One region of the [Clostridium] hylemonae DSM 15053 genome, then DNA from elsewhere that is predicted to be linked to it. Evidence: predicted binding sites of a transcription regulator. Region 1 holds the regulator's gene; each other region holds the start of a gene.
The links. Region 1 encodes Rex, which represses fermentation and respiration genes when NADH is low (regulators of the CRP and FNR family bind a similar motif). Its sites were predicted from a motif close to ATTGTTAANTANTTAACAAT; they were not measured.
Positions count from the first base shown of each region.

Region 1 (5,955 bases):
AGCCTAATTGCCGGAATACTTTTCTATATCCGGTGTCGGCTTTATCGCCCTCTCTGAAAGTTGTAATACTTATCGGAACATCGGTCAAGAGTTCACCCCTTACCTTTTGCAAAAAAGCTTTGGCAATATCATTTTTTCTGTATTGCGGGTGTATTCCTAAGAAATCAATGCTCCCTGCCGCATTGTTAAATATCATTGCGCCGATGATAATATTTTTGTCTTTCATTATGAGCGCCTGCTTTTTTTGGACACTTTGTTTTAACCGCTCCAAATATTCATCTTCATTCAAGTAAGGAAAACCATCTACAACAAGACAAAGCAGATCCATCCAGGCCGGAATATCGTTTTCCACAGCATAAACAATGTCTGCCTGCCAATCAATATCTGTGCTGGTCTTTGTGGGATTATCATTCAGAATATATGTAAGCTGTAATGGGTAAAACTCCTCTGCCTCTCGATACTGGTTTGGAGTTTTTTTGTACATGTGCTTAAATACAGTGGTAAATGACTGCTGACTTTTGTAACCCGCGGTCAAAGCGATCTCAATAATAGGTTTATCGGAGAACACAAGCAGTTTAGCAGCTTCAGTCAATCTGCGCCGCTGCACATAGTCATGAATTGTCAGACCGACTGTGTCTATAAACACACGGTGCAGATGATACTTGGAATAATGGACCGCATTGGCTACTATTTCCAAATCCAGTTTGCCGGCTAAATTGCTTTCAATGTAGTCTATTGCTGCTTTTACACTTATAATGTTGATCTGCATTGCGGTCCCCTCCTTTCTCTGCAATATTATATCAGGTATTTTACACGAATCTTTCATTATTCTTGCTGTTATTATTTAATACAGGGAAAATACACGGGGCGCACATTAAGTAATCAATGCGCGCCCCGTTCTCTGGCGGGAGAGTGTCCGGGATCAATCAGCCAGCTCTTCCCATCTTATATACAATTCTTCAAGCTCTGTGTGGATTGCGGCTTTCTCTGCCGCCAGCTCCTGACATTGTACGGAATTCGTGTATACCTCTTCCTGTGTCATGAGGATGTCTATCTCAGTGTCGCGCTCTTCCAGAGCAGTGATCCGTTCTTCTGTCTTTTTCAGATCATTCTGGCGTTTCCGTTCCTTCGCCTGGGCTTCCTTTTGTTCCTGCCAGCTCAGTTTAGATTCGGACACGGCCTCCTGCGCCCGGGATAAATCTTCAGACTGCCCGGATCCGGCATATACGGCGGTAAGCTCTTCTTTCTTTTCAAGGTAGTAATCGTAATTCCCAATATAATTGACAAAGGTCTGATTCACGAGGTCAAGGATTCTTGTGGCCGTCTCGTTGATAAAGTACCGGTCATGCGACACATAAAGCACAGTGCCGGTGTAATCGTTCAAGGCTTTTTCCAGAATCTCCTTGGACGTAATATCGAGATGGTTGGTCGGCTCGTCGAGGATGAGAAAATTTGCTTCCGAGAGCATGAGCTTGGCCAGTGACACACGTCCCCGCTCGCCGCCGCTTAAGTCCCCGATCATCTTGAACACGTCGTCGCCTGTGAAGAGGAAGGCGGCCAGCATATTGCGGATCTGCGTGTTTGTGAGATGCGGATAGTCGTCGGAGATCTCTTCAAAGATCGTCTTGTCCATGTGGAGCACGTGGTGTTCCTGATCATAGTATCCTATCTCTACATTGGTTCCGAGCGTAAAGGTCCCGCTGTCGGCAGGCACTACGTTGTTCAGTATCTTAAGAAGCGTCGTCTTGCCCGTTCCGTTGTCACCGATGACGGCAACATGTTCGCCTCTTTTTATCTCAAAGCTGACATCGGAAAACAGACGCTGGGACGGAAAGGACTTGCCCAGATGCTCCACGCTCAGCACATCATTTCCACTGATGCAGGACGGCTCCAGCGACAGATGTATCTCTGTGTTCGTCTCCTTTGGTTTTTCGACCGGCTGCAGTTTGGATAGCATTTTCTCGCGGCTTTCGGCCCGTTTGACAGATTTCTCCCGGTTAAAGGAGCGGAGCTTTTCGATCACTGCCTCCTGATGTTTGATCTCCTGCTGCTGGTTCATATATTCTTTCAGCTTCGCGTCCCGTATCATCTTTTTTTTCTCGGCATACTGGCTGTAATTGCCCATGTAGACGGAGAGTGTGCCAAGTTCGATCTCAAGCACCTTCGTCACGACTCTGTTCAGAAAATAACGGTCATGTGAGACGATAAGTACGGCGCCCTGATAATTTAACAGATAGGTTTCAAGCCATGCGATGGAGTTGAGGTCCAGATGGTTCGTCGGCTCATCCAGAAGAAGAATGTCAGGCTTTGTCAAAAGAAGCTTGCCGAGAGAGACCCTGGTTTTCTGCCCTCCGGACAGTGTGTCAACGCTCTTGGCAAAATCCGATTCGTCAAACCCGAGACCTTTTAAAACCCCGGTGATCTCACTTTCATAGGCATAGCCGTTGGCCCGCTCAAAGGCAGCGGTCAGACGGTTATATGTGTCAAGGCGCGCTTTTAAAGCATCTCCTTCGAGATGCTTTAATTCCAGTTCGATCGTGCGTATCTGGCGTTCGGTCTCGATGATATCCGCCTTTGCCGTCCTCACCTCTTCATATATAGTATTGCCGCCTGTCATTTCCTGGTGCTGTGCCAGATAGCCGAGCGTCTTTCCTTTTGTGAGTATGACTTCTCCGGCGTCAGCCGGAAGCTCGCCGACCATCATTTTCAGTATGGTCGATTTTCCGGCGCCGTTTGGCCCTACGAGGGCGGCTTTCTCATAGTCTTCTATATGAAAAGACGCATCTCTTACGATGACATCTTCTCCAAATGCTTTACTTATTCCGTGACATGCCAGTATCATAACTTCCTCCCACGCCGCGCCTGCAATGCTTCAAAAGCGGGCGCTGCTACCATTCATTATATCGAAAATAGGACAAAATACAACTAAAAGTTTGACTTTGAAGTGACAATTCTATATAATATTTTTTAGAACGTAACAGGAAGGTGAGTGCTAGTGGAAGAAAGAGAAATCTCTCAGGCGGTGATACGCAGGCTGCCAAGATATTACAGATATTTGGGGGAACTGCTGGAAAACGGGGTCGAAAGAATCTCCTCCAACGATTTGAGCAAGAGAATGAAAGTTACTGCATCTCAGATTCGTCAGGACCTTAACAATTTCGGCGGTTTCGGACAGCAGGGATACGGTTACAATGTAAAGTATTTATATACAGAGATAGGCAAGATTCTCGGTCTGGAGGAAGACCACAATATTGTCATCATCGGAGCAGGTAATCTGGGACAGGCGCTTGCCAATTATGCGGCTTTTGAAAAAAGAGGGTTTATCTTAAAGGGCATTTTCGATGTGAACCCGAGGCTGAACGGTGTTTCGATCAGAGGCGTGCCGATACGCATGATGGACGAACTCAAAGACTTTGTCCAGAATAATAATGTAGAGATCGCCGTACTTACGATTCCGAAGGAAAAGGCGATCGAGGTGGCAAACATGCTTGTAGAAAATGGTGTGCGCGCGATCTGGAATTTTGCGCATACCGATCTGAATCTGCCTGACCACATTATCGTCGAGAATGTTCACCTGTCTGAAAGCCTCATGAGGCTGTCTTACAATATCAGCCGTTACAACGATGAGCACAGCGGCAAAAAATAAGGAAGTATAAAAACGTGTAACGATGGGCATGTGAAGAACAGGCTTGTCTTTACACGTTCTTTTATATACCGGGGAGCTTTGGGTGAAAAAGGTTCCGGGAAAATAACAGGAGGTGAGAGGTATGAAATATTTACTGAATGCATCCCAGATGAAGCGCGCAGACGAGTATACGACCGGCCGGCTTCGGATTCCGTCACTGGAACTGATGGAGCGTGCCGCGGCCGGGTGTGTGGATCACATGGAAGAAAGCGGCCTGGACCTGACAAATGTGTGCGTAGTATGCGGGACCGGAAACAATGGCGGCGACGGCTTTGCGGCCGCAAGGATGCTGACAGAAAAAGGGCACAGGGTCACGGCTGTTCTCTGCGGGGAAGAAGAACACTGCACAAAGGAGACAAAGGAGCAGATAAAGCGGCTGAGGCAGACGGGCGCCGCAATCACTACGGAATTCAGGGAAGACAGCTACAGTGTGGTCATTGATGCACTGTTCGGCGTCGGATTAAACCGTGAGATCGAAGGAAAACGCAGGGAGCTTATTGACGCCATGAACCGCTCCGGGGGATTTAAGCTGGCGGTCGACATTCCGTCCGGCGTGTGCGCGGACAGCGGCGCTGTCATGGGGACTGCCTTTCGGGCGGACGCGACAGTGACGTTCCAGGAGATGAAGCTTGGCATGGAATTATATCCGGGAAAAGAGTATGCTGGTAAGACAGTGACAGTCAATATAGGGATAGATACGTCAGAGATAAAAAAGGAAAAAGACGCGGCATTTACGTATGAATGCGGTGAGTATAAAAGCCTGCTTCCGGTGCGCAGGGCGGATTCCAACAAAGGTACTTATGGCAGGGTGCTGGTCATCGCGGGAAGCAGGGGCATGTCGGGGGCGGCTTACCTGAATGCCAGAGCAGCGTATACGGCGGGCGCGGGACTCGTTCAGATCTATACGTCGGAGGATAACCGCGTGATACTGCAGACGCAGCTGCCCGAGGCCATCATCAGGACATATGACTTTTACGATGAAGTGGAATTGTTAAAGCTCCTGAACTGGGCTGATGTCGTAAGTGTCGGTTCAGGGATCGGAACGAGTGACAAATCACGAAAGATACTCAGGACGGTTATGGAGAATGTGGAGGTGCCGTGTGTGATAGACGCGGACGGACTGAATCTGATAGCAGACCATAAGAAGTATCTTGACCGGCTGAGGCATGAAAACTTTATATTCACCCCCCACATGAAAGAAATGTCCCGTATGACAGGCAAAGATATTCCGCAGCTGAGAGCGCGCAGAATAGAGATACTGCGTGAATTTGCAGAAGAGTACAGTGTCACGTGTGTGCTTAAGGATGCCCGGACAGTTACCATGCCTGCGGGAGGCCGTCCTTATGTGAATCTGTCCGGAAATGCATCTATGGCCAAGGCCGGTTCAGGTGATGTGCTCGCCGGTATAATTGCCGGTCTGCTCGCGCAGGGACTGGACCTGACAGACGCCGCAGTGCTTGGGACATATCTTCACGGCAGGGCGGGAGAACTGGCAAGCCGTGACAAGGGGAGTTACAGTGTCATGGCCTCTGACCTGATCGAATACACAGGGAGAGCCATGAAGGAAGAGGAGGACAGATAGATGAAAGCGTATAACAGAGTATGTGCCAGGATAGACCTGGATGCAGTGGAATATAATATAGAAATGATGAAGAATAACGTCCGGGACGGCGCAAAGATGCTCGGTGTTGTCAAGACAGACGGTTACGGACACGGTGCGGTACAGATCGCAAAGATGCTCTCGCCGAAGGATTATATGTGGGGATTTGCGGTTGCCACACTTGACGAGGCTGTTGTCCTTCGCCATGGAGGGATCGAAAAACCGATCCTCGTTCTCGGATGCATTTTCCCCGATCAGCGGGAGGATATGATAAAACACGACATCCGTATGACTTTGTACACCGAAGAAATGGCCCGCGAAGTGTCTGAGCTTGCGGTCAAAATAGGAAAGCAGGCATATATTCATATTAAGCTTGATACTGGAATGTCAAGACTTGGGTTCCTGATCGGGGAAGAAGCGGCGGACATCATAGAGCGCATCAGCAAAATGCCGAATCTCGTCATGGAGGGCATGTATACACATTTTGCGAAAGCGGATGAGATCGATAAGTCTTTCACCGGGAAGCAGATCAGGAACTATGTGTGGATGAAGGAAACACTCGAAAAGAGAGGGGTGGCCTTCACGTATTACCACTGCTCCAACAGTGCGGGAATCATCGATGTCCCGGAGGCGAACATGGACCTGGTGCGGGCCGGTATCTCTACTTACG
Region 1 covers NZ_CP036524.1:1,776,046-1,782,000, forward strand. Annotated here, with positions in the region: gene LAJLEIBI_RS08115 (helix-turn-helix domain-containing protein) at 1-769, opposite strand, end outside; gene LAJLEIBI_RS08120 (ABC-F family ATP-binding cassette domain-containing protein) at 923-2,842, opposite strand; gene LAJLEIBI_RS08125 (redox-sensing transcriptional repressor Rex) at 2,996-3,646, shown strand; gene LAJLEIBI_RS08130 (bifunctional ADP-dependent NAD(P)H-hydrate dehydratase/NAD(P)H-hydrate epimerase) at 3,768-5,267, shown strand; gene alr (alanine racemase) at 5,268-5,955, shown strand, end outside.

Region 2 (5,955 bases), 140 kb from region 1:
AAAAAGTAGGGCAGAGCTGCCGGATACCGGCTCCCTGCCCTAAGCTTTCCGTGTTTATTTTTCATTGTGGAGCAGCTTATGTTCTTTTCCTCTCAACAGCCCGCTGTAGAGTGTCTGGATAATGGGATTTTCGTTAGACCGTTTGATCTGCGCCACCGTATCGATCTTATACAGCGCTTCCAGTCTCGCCTTCTTCGTGCGCGCCCCTATCGGCACCGGCTGTCCGCCGCCGGTGATGCAGCCGCGCTTGCAGGCCATGACCTCCACGAAATCATAATAAGTCTCACCGGACCGGATGCGGCTCATCACTTCATCCGCGCACTTGAGCCCATTGACCACGGCTATCTTTACTTCCCGCTCTCCGAGCCTTACAGAGGCCTCCTTGATCCCGTCTATGCCGCGTACTCCGGTAAAGCTTATATTTTCCAGCTCTTCCTGCCGGCTGCTTCCTGCCAGGCGGCGCAGGACTGCTTCCGTCACCCCTCCGGTCACCCCGAATATGGCGCCCGCCCCGGAAGAAAGTCCGAAAGGCATATCAAGCGCCTCTGACGGCATCTGGGCAAGGTCGATTCCCGCCTCTTTTATCATCCGCGTCACTTCCGTCGTCGTGAGCACATAGTCCACATCCTGCTCTCCGTCCGTCCTGTGCTCCGGCCGGTGTATCTCGGCTTTTTTTGCCGTACACGGCATGATGGATACAACCACGGTTTTTCTCTTATCCTCTTTGTCCATGCGCGCCTCTTCCTTCAGCACTGCGCCGAACATCTGCTGAGGCGAGCGGCACGTAGAGATATGTTCCCGAAGATCCGGATATTTGTTCTCACAAAACTTGACCCATCCCGGACAGCAGGAGGTAAACAGCGGCAGGTTTTCCCCTGAATCCAGGCGCTCCAGCAATTCTTCTGACTCTTCCATGACAGTGAGGTCCGCGCCGAAATTCGTGTCGTATATCTCGTCAAATCCCATGCGGCGCAGGGCGGCCGCCAGCTTTCCAAGAGAATTCTCTCCCTTAGGTATGCCGAACTTGTCACCTACCGCCACACGCACCGCGGGAGCGATCTGCACGACGACGCGGGTGTCCGGATCCGCAACCGCCTCCCATACCGGACGGATATTCTGCTTGATCGTGATGGCGCCGGTCGGACATACGGCTCTGCACTGTCCGCAGCCCACACAGTCTGTCTTCGCCAGATCCTTATTAAAGGCAGGCATCACCTGCATCCTCGCGCCGCGGAAGGCAAAGTCGAGCACACCGAGCCCCTGTATCTCGTCGCATGTGCGCACACAGTCCCCGCAAAGTATACATTTGTTCGGGTCACGCACGATGCAGTCCGAACTTTCATCCAGCGGAAGCTGCGGCTTGTTATTCTCAAATCTGACATAACTTACACCGAGCTGCTGCGCCAGTTTCTGCAGTGTACAGACTCCATTTTTCCGGCACGTCGTACAGTCCCTGCAGTGGGATGCCAGCAGCAGTTCCAGTATCATTTTGCGGTGGTGCTGGAGTCTCGGTGTGTTCGTATAGATGACCATGCCTTCCCTCGGTGTCTCCGAGCAGGACGCAAACACCCTCCCCCTGTCATCTTCCACCACGCACATCCTGCACGCTCCGTAAGTCGACAGCTCTGAATGATAGCAGAACGTAGGAAGATCGATCCCGGACTTCCGGATGACTGAAAGCACATTCTTCTCATCCTCGAACGCCACCTTCCGGTTGTTGATTGTCATATATTTCATGTCTCTTTCCTCCTATGCTTCTATATGGATCGCACCGAATGCACATGCGCTCTCGCAGGCGCCGCACTTGATACATCTTGTGTCGTCAATGACATACGGTTCTTTGATCTTTCCGCTGATCGCCCCTGCAGGACAGTTTCTCGCACACTTGGAGCATCCTCTGCAGCGTTCCGGACTTATGACAAACCTGCGCAGCGCCGTACATGTGTGAGATACACATTTTTTCTCCACTACATGTTCCATATATTCCTCACGGAACAGCTTAAGCGTGCTCATAACCGGAAGCGCGGCGCTCTTCCCGAGGCCGCAGAGCGCAGTCTCCGTGATCGTCCTTGCAAGTTCATCCAGCGTATCCAGATCTTCTTCCCTGCCGTTGCCCTGTACGATCCGTTCCAGGATCTCCAGCATCCGCTTTGTACCCTCCCGGCACGGCACGCACTTCCCGCAGCTTTCGTTCTGGGTAAAGTTCATGAAGAAGCGAGCCACCTCTACCATACAAGTATGATCGTCCATGACGACAAGTCCTCCGGATCCGATCATGGCGCCCATCTTTTTCAGCGAATCAAAGTCCAGGCTTATATCCAGATGCTGCGTGATCAGACAGCCGCCGGAAGGCCCGCCTATCTGCACCGCCTTGAATTCCCCGTCTCCTTTGATCCCTCCCCCGATGTCGTATATGACTTCCCGCAGCGTCGTGCCCATCGGGACCTCGATAAGTCCTGTATTTTTCACGCTTCCCGTAAGTGCAAATGCTTTCGTACCCGGGCTGTTTTCCGGACCGATCGTCTTGTACCAGTCAGCGCCCCGGCTGATGATCATAGGTACATTGGCAAACGTTTCTACATTGTTAAGCACCGTCGGCTTGGCAAACAGCCCCTGCTCCACCGTGCGGGGCGGTTTTACCCTCGGCATGCCCCGGTTTCCTTCAATAGACGCTGTCAATGCGCTTCCCTCACCGCAGACAAACGCTCCGGCGCCCCGGTTGATATGCAGCCGGAAGGAAAACCCGGATCCAAGGATATCATCGCCGAGCAGTCCCCGCTCCTGCGCCTGCCTGATCGCCAGCTTCAGACGGCTTATGGCAAGCGGATACTCCGCGCGGACATAGATGTATCCTTCCTGCGCGCCCACCGCATATGCGGCGATCATCATTCCCTCGATCATCTTGTGAGGGTCCCCCTCCATGATGCTCCTGTCCATGAACGCTCCCGGATCGCCCTCATCGCCGTTACAGACAACGTATCTCGTCGTCTCGGGCTGTCTGGCCACCTGGCTCCATTTGTATCCAGTCTGGAAGCCGCCGCCTCCTCTGCCTCTTAAGTTGGAGTCAAGCACCTCCTGCACGACTTCCTCAGGCTTCATCTCAAACAGGACCTTCCCAAGCGCCTTATACCCTCCGTGTGCTATGTATTCCTCAATATGTTCTGCGTCGATATGCCCGCAGTTTTCCAGCACCAGCCTTGTCTGCCTCTTGTAAAACGGGATCTCCTCCTGTCTCTGGTACTCTATGCCGTCCTGTTTATACAGCAGATGCCGGATAATATCGCCTTTCTTTATCGTCCGCTCAAATATGGCTTCACAATCGTCCACAGACACCTTCGTGTAAAGAATTCCCATGGGTTCGATCCGCATCAGCGGACCCATCTCGCAGAATCCGTGACAGCCGCTCTTCTTAACACCGACGCCGCTCTCCCCGTGCGCCGCCTCCGGGGCAAACTCCACTTCTACGTCGGGACACTCTTCTGTAAGCCTTCTCATCTTTTCATATATTTCTCCCGAACCACCGGCCAGGCATCCGGTCCCTGCGCAGATGAGAATTCTGCATCTGCTCTGTTCTATCGCTTTTTTTGCGTTCCCCCGAACCAGCTCCAGTTTTTCTATATTTTCTATCCTCTGCATGTCTAAGCTCCTCTCAGTTCATGAATCAGTTCCGCCGCGGCATCCGGTGTCATGGCCGGATATACTTTGTCGTTCACCGTCAGCACCGGCGCAAGGCCGCAGGCTCCAAGACAGGACACCGTCTCAAGCGTAAACAGCATATCATCCGTTGTCACTTTCTCTTTTGAAAGACCGAGCTCGCTGTAAAGCCGTTCCAGAATCGGGATCGATTTTCTGACGTGACAGGCCGTACCGTCACATACCTTAATGACATATTTCCCTTTTGGCTCGAAGGAAAAATTCTCGTAGAATGTAGCAACGCTGTAGGCTTTGGCCTCCGTGATACCGAGTTTCCCCGCCACATAGCTCAAAAGCTCAGGAGGCAGATAACGGTATTCGCTCTGAATGTCCTGGATAATCGGAATGAGTGACGCATGGCCGCAGCCATGTGAGGCGATCACTTCATCTGCCTTGTCATAATAACTTTGTTCTAACATGTCATCCTCCTCTATTGGTTAATTTATTATCAATCTGAGCTTATTATATTTAATATTTGTACAAATTGCAATAGAATTTTGTTATTTATTTAACAAAATATACAGAATAATCATTCTCTGCCGATATACATTGAAAATGAAAATGAATAAGACGAAAATAAGGGCATCCTCCTTGCGGAGAATGCCCTTATAGACAATTTCTGATCGAAACCCGATTATTTTCTTAATCCAAGTCTCTCGATTAAAGAACGGTATCTTGTAATATCCTTGTTCTTCAAGTAAGCAAGTAATCCTCTTCTCTGTCCTACCATCTTAAGAAGACCTCTTCTTGAGTGGTGATCCTTCGGATTTGCCTTAAAGTGATCTGTAAGATCGTTGATCCTTGCTGTCAGAATGGCGATCTGTACTTCCGGAGAACCTGTATCTCCTTCTCCTCTGCCATATTCAGCGATGATCTGTTCTTTCTGCTCTTTTGAAACCATTACGTTTTCCTCCTGTTATTCTATATTGCACCGCCTGGCATTAAGCAATGGTTGGAGTCTTCCAATTACCGAACGCCGGCTGTTTACACTCATGTAGTATATCACAGAGGACCATTGAAGTAAAGCAGTATTTTCTCACATTCTTTACTCTTCTTCCTCATCGTCCTCCTCGTTGTCCTCCGGTTCCAGTATGGCGAACGCGATATTCGTCGCATGATCGGCCACACGCTCCAGACCCGATATCGTATCTGAAAATATCATGCCCGCCTCCGGCGTACATTTATTCTTCGTGAGACGTTTCACATGAGAACGCTGCAGCTTCTTCTCCCTGTCGTCGATCTCATCTTCCAGGTCGAGTATCTCCTGCATATGCTCCTGGTTGCGGTTCGTGAACATATCGAGGGAATACTCCAGTATCTCTGTCACCATGGCAGTCATATCATGGAGCTGCTTTTTAGCCTTGTCGCTGAACTCTACCCTGTCCGCAATACGCATCTTCGCAGAGTCCACGAAATTTTCCGCATGGTCGCCGATCCGCTCGATATCGTTCACTACGTGAAACAGCCCTCCTATGAGCTTTGCATCTGCCAGCGGCAGTTCGATCTCGTTGACCCGCACAAGATAGTCCGTGATCTTCTTGTTCAGAAAATCTATATACTTTTCTCTGCTGTACACCAAATTGATCTCTTCTTCATTCAGTGAACAGAGCGCGTCCATCCCTGTCTTTAAATTGGCGATCGCGATCTTCCCCATATGTTCGATCTCGCGGATTCCGTCAACAACAGCAGTCGCCGGAGATACAATGGAGCCTTCCCCGATAAACTGCAGCTCGAATCCATCCTCTGACGTCGCATCCTTTCCCGGTACGATCTTGTAAGTAGCCTTGACTACCCAGTTCATGAACGGGAACAGAAGAATCACTTCAAATATTTTGATCAGTGTATGCGTATTGGCGACTGCACGGGCCGCATTGCCTCCCGACAGTCTGAACAGCGCATCTGTGATCGGCGTCACGCCGACGAGCAGCACAATGAGGATGACCGCCGAACCGATGACGTTAAACAGAAAGTGGATCATGGCGGCGCGCTTGGCATCTTTCTTTCCGCCAAGACTCGCGATGAGCGCGGACACGCAGGAGCCTATGTTGCATCCGAGAATAAGGAACGGACAGATCGCAAAAGCCAGCAGTCCCTGGGAGGCCATCAATATTACGATACCTACCGTGGCGGATGAACTCTGCAGGACGGCTGTGATGACAAATCCGGTCAAAATGGCCGCAAACGGGTTCTTCAGCGATTTCAGAAGCTCCACGATATGAGGAGATTCCCGCAGGGAAGACATGGCGTCCCCCATGATGCTAA
Region 2 covers NZ_CP036524.1:1,632,775-1,638,729, reverse strand. Annotated here, with positions in the region: gene LAJLEIBI_RS07520 ([FeFe] hydrogenase, group A) at 55-1,737, opposite strand; gene nuoF (NADH-quinone oxidoreductase subunit NuoF) at 1,750-3,636, opposite strand; gene LAJLEIBI_RS07510 (complex I 24 kDa subunit family protein) at 3,639-4,112, opposite strand; gene rpsO (30S ribosomal protein S15) at 4,328-4,594, opposite strand; gene LAJLEIBI_RS07500 (Na/Pi cotransporter family protein) at 4,739-5,955, opposite strand, start outside.
Region 2: LAJLEIBI_RS07510 (complex I 24 kDa subunit family protein) is a predicted target of Rex. The motif match lies at 4,190-4,209, and genes of this name have one in related genera.

Region 3 (5,955 bases), 200 kb from region 1:
TCAGCGTACCGATAGAGATACATCCGCCAAGCCAGAGCATAAGATAAGATCCCCAGCCCATAATACGGTCTTTTTCCTGAATCGGCGCCAGTGAGCCTGATTCTTTCTTTACTTCATTCTTAACATCACTCATAATCTTTCTCCTTCATTCCTTCTCTTGTTATCTCGCGTCTGCCGGTGTCACATACTTTCCGTAACCGACGGCATCCTCTTTATAGCTTCCGCCTTCAGCGACTACTCTGCCGCGGATGATCGTACATACCGGCGCGCCTTTCCCCTCCAGTCCGTCAAAGCAGGAAACGTGTCCCTTTGTAAGAAGTTCCTCCTGTGTACATTTCCACTCCTTATCCGGATCCACGATGACGATATCCCCGTCAAAGCCGAGTTCAAACGCCCCCTTCTGTCCGTACAGTCCGAACACCTTTGCAGGATTGTAGTCCATCACTTTTGCGATGAGTGTCGGGCTTAAGCCTTTCTTGTTCACTGTCATGTCAAACATCATAGGAAGGAAATACTGGATAGCGTTCAGGCCTCCCCATGCATGCCATATATCTTTTGCCGCATTATCTTTTTCTTCGTCTGCGGCCGGAGAATGATCGCTTCCAACACAGGATAATGTTCCGTCGAGCACATAATCCCAAAGCTTCTCCATATCCTCCTGCTTACGCATCGGAGGCGTGCATTTTGCCGGCGCGCCTTTTTCAAATACAAAGTCCTCCGTAAAACCGAGATAATGAGGACATGTCTCTGCCGTAACCGGGAGTCCTTCGTGGATAGCGTCTTTTACGACCTGAGCGACCATCGGATGGCTCACATGGCAGATATGCACTCGTCCGCCCGTGGCGCGTGCCATATCGATCACGTTTTTCGTTGCTACGTATTCTGTCCATACATCGTGAGAGTCGAGAAAATCTCTGATCTTCTCCTCACTGCTTCTGCCCTCTCTCGCCTTTGCCTCTCTTTCGCGCTCCAGCACCTGGCCGAACTCTTCACAGTGAAAACCGCAGAGTGCATTGTATGGTTTCAGAATCTCCAGCGCTTTTCTTACATTTCCCATATTTACCGTAGGAAAGAGGTCGCCGTTTGGGCATGTAAAGCCTTTAAACGCCGCAACGCCGCACTTATGCAGATCCACAAGGTCATTCATATTGTTTTTTACAGAGCCGGGCTCGTTGTCATAATCTCCTACAATGCCTCCCCACAGAGCAAAATCAACTACAGAATGCTTGCTGATCCGTCCCATCTTCAAATCGAAGATTTCTTTGTTCATAAGAGAAGGGTCATTGTTCAAAGGCATATCGATCAGACATGTACAGCCTGCCACAGCGGCGGCCCTGGAGCCGGTCTCGAAGTCTTCGCGGTACTCAAATCCCGGTTCATTGAGATGCGCGTGGCAGTCAATAATGCCTGGGAATACATAGTTTCCCTCTGCATCAATGACCTCTTTCGCCTCTGTCTGTGTTCCTTTTGCAAGAAAGGCAGAGTATACTCCGTCTTTCACCGCGATATCAGCTTCGTAAATCCTGTCCGGGGTTACAAGTTTCCCGTTTTTTACAACTAAATCATACATTGCTTTCCTCCTTGTCAAAGGTAAAATTGTCTTTTTTTTATCATACTCTGGTTAACCATTTATTTCTTACTCTGTATTCTATTAGATAGTATAGGGAAAAACAATGACATGAAAACGGGAAAAAATAACCTTTTTTTGTCTGATATGTATAAAATTAAATCGTATTTAATTTATTTTTTGTAATTTATTCTATTATTTGATAGAATCTATTATTAGATTGGAGTCTGTCATAATGCCTCCGCCACCACTATCATTCAAGGAGCCCGTGCGCTATGAATCGTTTAATAACACATACCTCCACATATGCAGACAATATCCTGTGTCAATGTTCCTCCGGCATCGTTCATTCTGTATATAACAAAACGATAAATATACAGACAGAAGGACAGCTTCTCGCGCTGCAGAGCGCTGCTTCCCCTCTGTCTCCCGTCAGTCTGGTCACAAATCTTGAGCAGGAGGACCTGGCTTCTCCCGTCATCCGCCCCGGCCAGCCCGTGCGTCTGTCGGGTGAAGCTGTGGAGATCTCGTCCAGCGGACAGTTATCCGTCTTCACTTACAGGCCTGTACACATCTATCGGTCCGGGCTTGTCCCGATACCTTCCGGCTCTTCTTCCGCCGCACTTTACAGTCAGGTCCGCATGGCCGTCAAAGGCTCGGACAACAGTGGGTTCTGTCTGTTGTTTTCCTCTGCTCCCCGGACGGCAGCTCCAAATGATCTGATGCTCTCTGCAGCCGGAAAGCGTATGTCCCGCTGCCGTATCCTTTTCCGGGAAAAAGAATATTCCGAAGCGGCCGGTGTCTTGGCCGGGCTGATTGGACTCGGGATCGGACTTACCCCGAGCGGCGACGACTTCCTGTGCGGTATACTTGCTGCTCTTACGCTCTGCGGCCAGGACGCACATCCTTTTGCCCGCGCTCTCGCCATACAACTTGAAGGGCGTCTGTCCGATACAAATGATATCAGCCGGACCTTTCTGCACTGCGCCCTCCAGAATCAGTTCAGCCAGGCCGTATGCTCTCTCCCTCATCTGCCTCCGGCAGATGAGATCCTCCGTAACTTCAGCGCCGTCGGTCATTCTTCCGGGACAGACACGTTGTGTGGAATTCTTTACGCTCTGGACCTGCTGCTTCCTTAAAATAAGGATGGCGGAACAGTCGTTGGCTGCTCTGCCATCCTTATTGCGTTTTACATTTAATTTCTAATTCATAAGATGCTTGCGCATCCGGCTCCAGATCTGCCTCTGCGCATATTCATAAGCCCTGTCGTATATGAACAGCCCCGCCTGTCCCGCCACGATAACAACAGCCAGGAATCCGCCGGATATACTGCGTCCGAACAAGAGCTCCCGGAATCCAAATACAGCAGGTATATACAAAATATTGAACACGATATACTTTAACACCCAGAATACCGCGCTGCGGTTCTTAAGATTTGCAATCGTTCCGAGCTTACGGTGGATAAATTCGGCTGCTTCAATATAAAATCCCATCGCCGCAAAAGTGATGACATAGAATTTATTCGGAGCGAGCAGCAATCCGAGAAGGACTGCCGCAATCCAGAATGCGGCCCCCATTCCAAGGCCGAACTCCCGAATGACGATCCCCGTAAAAAAAGAGGCAGCTGCCAGTAAAAACAAGGTGCTCGTCTCTATCACACTGCCAAGTACCATAAAGACGACGGACAGGGCCAGCATCAGCCCGCACACTGCCATTGATTTTGCCTTTATATGCATGTGCAAAGATCTCCTCCCATACATTCACAGAGCTGGTCGGCTATACAGAGGTCACAGCACATATTTCCGGTCCCGCACGTCTGTCCGCCGGCGCCGTATCCGCCGTACGGATTGTTCTGATACCTCTGGCTGTTCCATTCAAGCTGGCTCAAAAGCTGACGGTACTGCACATTGTTTGGCTCCATATTGACCGCCTGGGCCGCATGGTCCCTGGCCAGCACGTTGTTGCCCATGCCTGCGTTGGCATATGCACTTGCATAATACCACTGTGACGTTCTGTCGGGCATTCTGTCCAGTAGATTCAGCGCCTCACGGAACCGCCTGCTGTTAATAAAGTTATACACCGCCTGCATCTCCACATTCTGCTGCGCGCTGTCGTAACCTGCCTGCTGCCCGCCGCCGGTCCCTCCGTACGCGCCGCCGTATCCGTAACGGTATCCGCCGCCCTGTTCCCGCTCTTTCATGATCGTATCGTAAGCTTCCTGAACTTCTTTGAACCTCTCTTCCGCCAGATCGGCCAAAGGATTATTTACATTGGCGTCCGGATGGTATTTTCTTGTCAGTTCCCGGTACGCGCTCTTTATCTCATCGTCTGATGCATTCGGAGATACCCCCAACACTTCATATGGATTCTTTGTCATAATGCTTTATTCCTTCGCTTCCTTCTTTTGTTGCTGAACCTTTTTATAGCGGTTCCAAACTCCATCATATAATATATTTCTCAAAATGTCTACATCTAAAAGACACGGCAGCTGTTCAAATCCGGCGCAGCATTCCGCGATCATCATCTGGAGGATCTGCCGGCACCTGTCCTCATGATCCGGCCTGTCTGCCGTCTCTTTCAGAGGGTTGTAGCAGCCCTCTTTTACATCCTTCTCCAAATCTTCGTAGGCATCCATAATATATATGAATTTGCCCAGAAAGAATCCAAGCGTTCTGAGGCGCTCCTCCCAGTGGTCCTTCCTGTATACGAACAGTTCTGACATAAGCCTGCCGAAACATCCCGCCGGAATATCAATATCTGTGACGCCCTCTCTCTCACAGGCAGCCAGCTCCTTCAGCGACCTGCAGATCACCCTGCTCTGCCGCGGATATTTCTTTATTATTTTCTTTACTTTGCGGTGGAGTGCATATGTCCCCGCAAATCCGCTGATCTTCTTCTCATCTACCCAGTCGTCCTTCATGTGAAAATAAGCGAGCACCATATTCATGTCTGCCGCGTATGCCGTATATTCATTTACAAGCATATCCTGCTTCTTTACCGGATGCACCTTGCACGGGCACGTTATATGTTCTGTCTCCGCCTCATAAAGAGACGTAAGCAGCACTACCGCAAATGTCATATCATATGTAAGCGTCATCTGCCCGAGAAACCCATACCGCTCTTTCAGCGTATGGCAGAGTCCGCAGTAGTATGACTTATACTTTCTGAAATCCCTGACCTTTAACTCAGGTTCGTAAATATTAACATATCCAAACATAATTCCTCTCTTCTTTCAAACGATATAATAGGCTGCCAGCAATGCTGTCAGCCTATTATATCACAAAACCTGTTCTTTTTTACAGTTGTTTCTTGTCAAACACCATAATTCCGGCCAGCACGGCCGCCGCCGTGAGCAGGCCCGTAACTGCCGCGGCAGGCAGAAAGTCCCCTGTCTTCAGCGTTCCGTCAATCAGTGACATATTGTCCGACGCGAGCCGGAGCGGGCTGTACCTGCCTGCTCCGTGGAACAGGGACATCACCATCCCGGCAAGCACCAGCGCTCCCGCAGACAAAAGGCCTCCCGCATAGCTTCTGGACAGTGTGCTTCCAAGCAGAACTACGCTTTGGAGCAGAAGGCCGAACAGCCATGCAAAGACCACCGCCGTCCCAAGCTCCGGCACCGACGCTTTGTCCCAGAACAGAAGGCTGTACACATACGTCACCGCAAATGAAAGGAAATAACTCCCCGTCCAGAGTACGGCGGCGCCTGTGAATTTGGACAGCCAGACCGCTCTGCGCTTAAGACCTTTTGTCAGCACCGGCAGCAGTGTCCCTCTGCTCAACTCCTGCGACATCGTTCCGCTTGTGATGATCACCATGACGACAAGCCCTATCTGCGGTACATTTTTAAAAAACTGTGCCCACGCATCTGCAATTACCGGTTCCGGGATCTCCATCTTCATCCCTGCGGGCATAAAATTCTCCATCAGCTCCGGCAGATATTTCGCGGAGACCGGATTCATGAAACCAAGCAGAAGAAATACCATCACAATGATGAGCAGTTTATAGGAACGTAAATACTCTGTAAATTCTTTTCTCGTAAATGCTGCAAATCCTCTCATCTCACCGCCTCCATAAAAAGATGTTCCAGCGAAGGTTCCTGGATCTCCAGCTTTTCCACCGCCGTCCGGCTCTCTGACAGAATCTTCATCAGCCGGTACTGTGTCTCGTATATATCCGGTGCATGAATGACGAGCGACACCTTATCGTGCTGTTTGGCCTGCAGACCTTGAAGCTTTCCAAGCAGCCCCTTCATATCCTCCGGACGCCGCAGCTCCAGCAGAAGAGAATCTGCCATATGCCTCATTTTCAGTTCCTCCAGATCCCCGTCCTGTATGATCGTTCCGTTGTGAAGTATTGCGACAGAATCGCAGATACGCTCTACGTCA
Region 3 covers NZ_CP036524.1:1,580,199-1,586,153, reverse strand. Annotated here, with positions in the region: gene LAJLEIBI_RS07295 (NCS1 family transporter) at 1-133, opposite strand, end outside; gene allB (allantoinase AllB) at 161-1,570, opposite strand; gene LAJLEIBI_RS07285 (oxamate carbamoyltransferase subunit AllH family protein) at 1,843-2,706, shown strand; gene LAJLEIBI_RS07280 (hypothetical protein) at 2,770-3,303, opposite strand; gene LAJLEIBI_RS07275 (J domain-containing protein) at 3,294-3,944, opposite strand; gene LAJLEIBI_RS07270 (DUF5685 family protein) at 3,951-4,784, opposite strand; gene LAJLEIBI_RS07265 (ABC transporter permease) at 4,864-5,628, opposite strand; gene LAJLEIBI_RS07260 (ABC transporter ATP-binding protein) at 5,625-5,955, opposite strand, start outside.
Region 3: LAJLEIBI_RS07285 (oxamate carbamoyltransferase subunit AllH family protein) is a predicted target of Rex. The motif match lies at 1,596-1,615, and genes of this name have one in related genera.

Region 4 (5,955 bases), 870 kb from region 1:
GCCTTCCTGCTGTGCATTTCCAGCTGAAGATCCACAAAATCCTCCATATATTTCTCCAGATTGCCGGCGTCTACGAGCATCATCTCTTCCAGCGTTTTCCCATCCTTATACTCGATCACAATTGACCATCTTCCGTCGATCTCCGTCACTTCTTTCACTTTCGGTATGTCAAGGCCTGCAGCCTCTACCCGCGCCGTATTCAATGCTTCGTTAAACACATCAGCCTTCGGATGGTTTGGATTGAATACCTTAACAATGTCCTTCTCACATTTATACACTTTCTTATGTGGTCTCTCAACGATCAAAGCAGCTTTCTCCATGTTCATAGTCTTACCTCCTTGTATGTATTTACAGCCGTTCATTTATTTGATATTGTCATTATACACCTGCCTTCTTTGTTTGAAAAGACTTTTTTGATATTTTTTTAACTTATTTTTGGTCATCATAATTATTGTTAATTATTTAACATATAGCAAAGAACATTATTTTATGCAGTTATACCGTAAAATACGATTTGGGACGCGGCATTTTACATTGCCGCGTCCCAAATCCATGGGAAAAACTTATTATGAAAAATTTTGAGAGAAAGCTATTGTTTTATTTACCATAGTAGCACTTCAGGTAAAGTTCTTTGATCTCCTTCATCAGCGGATATCGTGGGTTGGCTCCTGTACACTGGTCATTGAACGCCTGCTCTACCATGTCGTCCAATGTATCCAGGAAATATTTCTCATCTATGCCATAATCTTTGATCGTCTTCTTGATGCCGATCTTTTCTTTTAAATCTTCAAGTTTTGCCACAAAGCTGTTCAGCACTTCCTGGTCATCCTTGCCCTGGCATCCTGCAAACCGCCCTAACTCTGCGTATCTTGCAAGTGCATGGGGATATTCATACTGTGAGAATGTTCCCATCTTCGTCGGCACTTCAGCGGCATTGTATTTCATAACTTCCGTGAGGAGGACTGCATTGGCGACTCCGTGCGGCAGATGGTGGAAAGCTCCTAATTTATGCGCCATGGAATGGTTGAGGCCAAGGAACGCATTGGCAAATGCCATACCTGCCATACAGGACGCGTTAGCCATCATCTCACGTGCCTTCGGGTCGTTTGCGCCGTTTTCGTATGCGGACGGCAGATAGTCAAATACATTTTTGACCGCCTTCATCGCAAGCCCGTCTGTGTAGTCTGTTGCCATAATTGATACATAAGCTTCGATCGCGTGTGTCATAACGTCAATACCTGACGCGCTCGTAAGTCCCTTTGGCTGTGTCATCATATTGTCAACATCGACGATGGCCATATTCGGAAGAAGCTCATAGTCAGCGATAGGCCATTTCACTCCAGTGTCCGCATCTGTAATGATCGCAAACGGAGTCACCTCGGAGCCGGTGCCTGAAGATGTAGGAATCGCTACAAAGTAAGCTTTTTCCCCCATTTTCGGGAACGTATATACTCTCTTTCGGATATCCATGAAATCCATCGCCATATCTTCAAAGTTTACATCTGGATGCTCATACATCACCCACATGATCTTAGCCGCGTCCATGGCGGATCCTCCGCCCAGGGCGATGATCGTATCAGGCTCAAACTGCTTCATCTGGTCGGTGCCCTTCTGCGCGCACTGCAGTGTCGGGTCCGGCGCCACTTCATAGAAGCATGTATGCTGTATACCCATCTCGTCCAGCTTTTCCTCTATTGGCGCTACATAACCGTTTTTATATAAGAAGGAGTCAGTTACGATAAATGCTTTTTTCTTTTTCATAACTGTTCCAAGTTCGTCAAGTGCTACCGGCATACAGCCTTTCTTAAAGTATACCTTCTCAGGTGTTCTGAACCAAAGCATGTTTTCTCTCCTCTCGGCAACTGTCTTGATGTTGATCAAGTGCTTAACCCCTACATTCTCTGATACGGAGTTCCCGCCCCAGGAACCACATCCAAGCGTCAGAGACGGAGCAAGCTTGAAGTTATACAAGTCGCCGATGCCGCCGTGTGAGGACGGTGTGTTGATAAGAATCCGGCAAGTCTTCATTGCCGCCGCATGCTTTGCGATCTTCTCCTGCTCTGCCGGGTGTACATACAGAGACGCCGTATGTCCGTAACCTCCGTCGGCCACGAGCTGCTCTGCCTTGGCAAGTGCATCATCAAATGTTTTTGCCCTGTACATTCCGAGTACCGGTGACAATTTTTCATGGGCAAATTCTTCTGAAATGTCGACAGATTCAACTTCACCGATGAGTATTTTCGTGTCCTCAGGTACTTCCACTCCTGCAAGCCTGGCGATCTCATATGCAGACTTTCCTGGAATCTTGTTGTTCAAAGCACCGTTGATAATAATTGTCTTGCGGACTTTGTCAAGCTCCTCGCCTTTCTTTAAGAAATAACAGCCTCTGTATGCAAATTCTTTCTTTACTTCATCATATACACTGTCCAGTACAGTAACAGACTGCTCGGACGCACATATCATTCCGTTGTCAAATGTCTTGGAGTGAATAATAGAGTTCACTGCCATTCTGATGTCTGCTGTATCATCTATAATTACAGGAGTATTTCCCGCGCCGACGCCGAGCGCCGGTTTTCCGGAAGAATACGCGGCCTTTACCATGCCCGGTCCTCCGGTCGCAAGTATAATATCTGCGTCTTTCATAACCATGTTTGTAAGCTCAAGAGACGGAACATCGATCCAGCCTATGATGCCTTCCGGAGCTCCGGCCTTGACTGCCGCATCCAGTACGATCTTTGCGGCCGCTATTGTAGATGCCTTCGCTGACGGATGGGGGCTGATTATGATCGCGTTTCTCGTCTTCAGACAGATAAGTGTCTTAAATATTGCCGTAGAAGTTGGATTCGTCGTCGGTATAACCGCTGCCACGAGACCGATCGGCTCTGCGATCTTCTTAATTCCGAGCGCCTTATCCTCCTCGATAACACCGCATGTTTTTGTATCCTTATATGCATTGTAAATGTATTCGGCAGCATAATGATTCTTGATGACTTTGTCTTCCACGATACCTCGTCCTGTCTCCTCTACCGCCTGCTTTGCCAGCGGAATACGCATCTTGTTTGCCGCCAGCGCAGCCTCGTAGAATATTTTATCGACCTGCTCCTGTGTGTATGTGGCAAATACTTTCTGAGCCTCTCTCATAGCCTTCATTTTGGCCCCGAGAGTCTCTACACTGTCAACAACTGCTGGTACTGCTTCCTTCTTCTTCGCCATTTTATTGTTCCTCCCGTTAAAGTGTTTATCTTTCTTTCTGGGCCTAGTATAGTACCTCGTTAAATATTTGTCAATACTTTTTTGATATTTTTTTAACGATATTTTATATCATTATATTCATTATTATTTTTTATAATCTTCCCAAACACACTAAAAAGGCGGTTCTTAAACTGTCAAACCAGAAAAAGAACCGCCTTTTTATGCACAGCGACAATAAAGAGCGCCTGTCGTGTGCTTCATATTGTCAAATTAATAACTAAAGCTTCATGACTGTCCCGAGATTTCGCTCAAGCGCAGAATCGAAAATAAATTTCGCCATGGCGACGTCACATACAGACATTCCGATATTGGAGCACACGATCCGTTCTTCTTTCCGCTCTCTTCCCGGCTTGAGTCCCGCTATGATCTCGCCTGTCTCTGCATATATATCAGGCAGTCCGTCCGGAAAATATCCCATGCTGTCAAACAGAACATGCTCATCTTTGCTGTCCACGATATACTTATCCGCATTCTTCTGGATACTGGCCTCCCAGAACGTGTTCAAGTCACAGGGAAGGATCGTCTGTCCTGCGTGAAGCCACTCTTCCTTCACAACAGCCATATTTTCTCTTGTTATGATCGTTGCGGAGGACATGACATCACAATTGGCCGCCACTTCCTCAGGGGAAGCTGCTTTTATGATCTCTATGCCGGATATCTCATCCTTTACCTCTTCAACAAGACGGTCCATGGATTCCTGCCGTACATCATATACGTATATTTTTTTCAGGTTTTTCAGCTTCTTAACGATAAACCTTACATGACCTATCCCCTGTACACCGCAGCCAAACATGCCAAATGTCTCCGCATCCGGATGCAGCGCTGCCGCGGCTATAGAAGTAACTGCAGGTGTCCGCATCGCCGTGAGCCATGCCCCGTCCATAATGACAAGCGGAAAGCCGGTAAGTATCTCATTTAAGATCATGAGCCCCGATGTCTGGGGCAGTCCGTATTCTTTTGGATTCCTCGGATAACATTCGATCCATTTCTCGCCGCAGGCCATCTGCCCGGGCACATATGCCGGCATAGCGTGGTAAAATACATCGTCATACGGATGTATGCCGATCTTGGCAGGCATCTCATACTCTTTATTCCCGTGGGCCGTCAGAGTCTTTTCGATGATTTCCAATGTCTCGTCCGTATCCGGCCCGGCCTCAATGCACTGGTCTTTTGTCAGATATAGTATCTCGCTTCCTATCTTGATCTTTCTTTCGACCCTGTCCTTTTCTTTTCTCAGCATTTCGTCCATGTTCATAATTGTCCCTCCTTATCTAAGGTATCAACTGATCGTTAAAAGATTAATCGCGATTAATTTTGGATATAAAAGATTATGCCACAAATCTGAAGACTATTTCCTCCAGACATTTCATAAACTCGTCAGTCTTGCCTGTAGCGTCTGCAGACACTCCCTGCGCTCTTTCGTCAAGGATATCTTTCAAATACCCTTTGTACAGATGAATGCTTGCACTGTTTAAAAGCTTCGCATCACTTCTGCTCAGATTCCTGTCCTTTACACAATGCTCGATCATCAGGTAATCTCTGTGACTGAAATCACCGTCTATAAATATAACCTCCTTCCCTTTTCCGATCATATCCAGCTCCTCCGGATACATCTGATAATATTCCTTCATTATCTGATCCAGCCTGGCGCTGTATTTTCCAAAGAACAGATTGTCAAATATCTCGGGTCTCTCAAATGAGGATTCCGCAAAGCACCTCCAAACCGCAAAATGAAGCTTCAGGCCGTCCTGTATCCGCTCAAAACAACTGGCCACATCTTTGAGGTACCCCCTCAGAAACTGCAGCGACGCATACAGGACAAGTTCATCCATTCCCGTGAAATAACGGTATATATTTGCAGGGTTACAGTCCATCACCTTTCCGAGCCGGCGGATACTCAACGCCTGGATCCCCTCCTTCGAGAGAATTTCATATGTTGCCTTTATAAATTGTTCTTTGGAAATATTCTCTTTCATATCCGCTCCGCGATCAATTAAGTTGGCTTCATTATAGTCCCGCGCTGACACGAAGTCAAGAGAGATCAATAAGGTACCATCTGTTTTATTAATTTATACTTTTTTATCTATTTTTGTGTACAATAGAAAAGATATTAGAATACCTAATACAATTGTTCCGACGGTAATTTTTCCATATACATATACGATCTGGTACGCTATCATCTGAGTGGAATCAAATAAGGTTCCATCGAAAATAAGCATCCCTGTCTTTATCAATACTGCAAATCCAATAATTATAAAACCCATGCTAATGTGATATACATGATGTTTTACGCTGTTTATTCCCATAACACATGTGAAAATTAATATAGCAAATACTGCTGTATACACTAACAAGCCTATTAAACCTGTATCTTTATCTATAAATTTAAAATAATTCCATGTACTCTTTATATTTGTTAAGAATACCCGGGTCCAGCGAAGAATCATAAGCGCATACATGATACAAATGAGAATATCTACTGCACTCATGCCATTCCAAGTATCTTTTTTTGTACTCTCACTGACCTCTGATACCTGTACTGTATCTGGTAATGCTGCTGTGTCAGAAAATTGAGGAACTCCGCAATATGGGCAATACTTATCAGCAACTTCAATGGGTCTTCCACATTTAAAACAGAACATCTAAACTCCTCCTTCAGTACCCCATTTATTCTGGTAAAAATGGAACGCCATTATCCTTCAA
Region 4 covers NZ_CP036524.1:902,810-908,764, reverse strand. Annotated here, with positions in the region: gene LAJLEIBI_RS04265 (aminoglycoside phosphotransferase family protein) at 1-326, opposite strand, end outside; gene adhE (bifunctional acetaldehyde-CoA/alcohol dehydrogenase) at 598-3,213, opposite strand; gene LAJLEIBI_RS04255 (ornithine cyclodeaminase family protein) at 3,470-4,507, opposite strand; gene LAJLEIBI_RS04250 (TetR/AcrR family transcriptional regulator) at 4,581-5,228, opposite strand; gene LAJLEIBI_RS04245 (zinc ribbon domain-containing protein) at 5,322-5,894, opposite strand; gene LAJLEIBI_RS04240 (tetratricopeptide repeat protein) at 5,920-5,955, opposite strand, start outside.
Region 4: adhE (bifunctional acetaldehyde-CoA/alcohol dehydrogenase) is a predicted target of Rex. The motif match lies at 3,269-3,288, and genes of this name have one in related genera.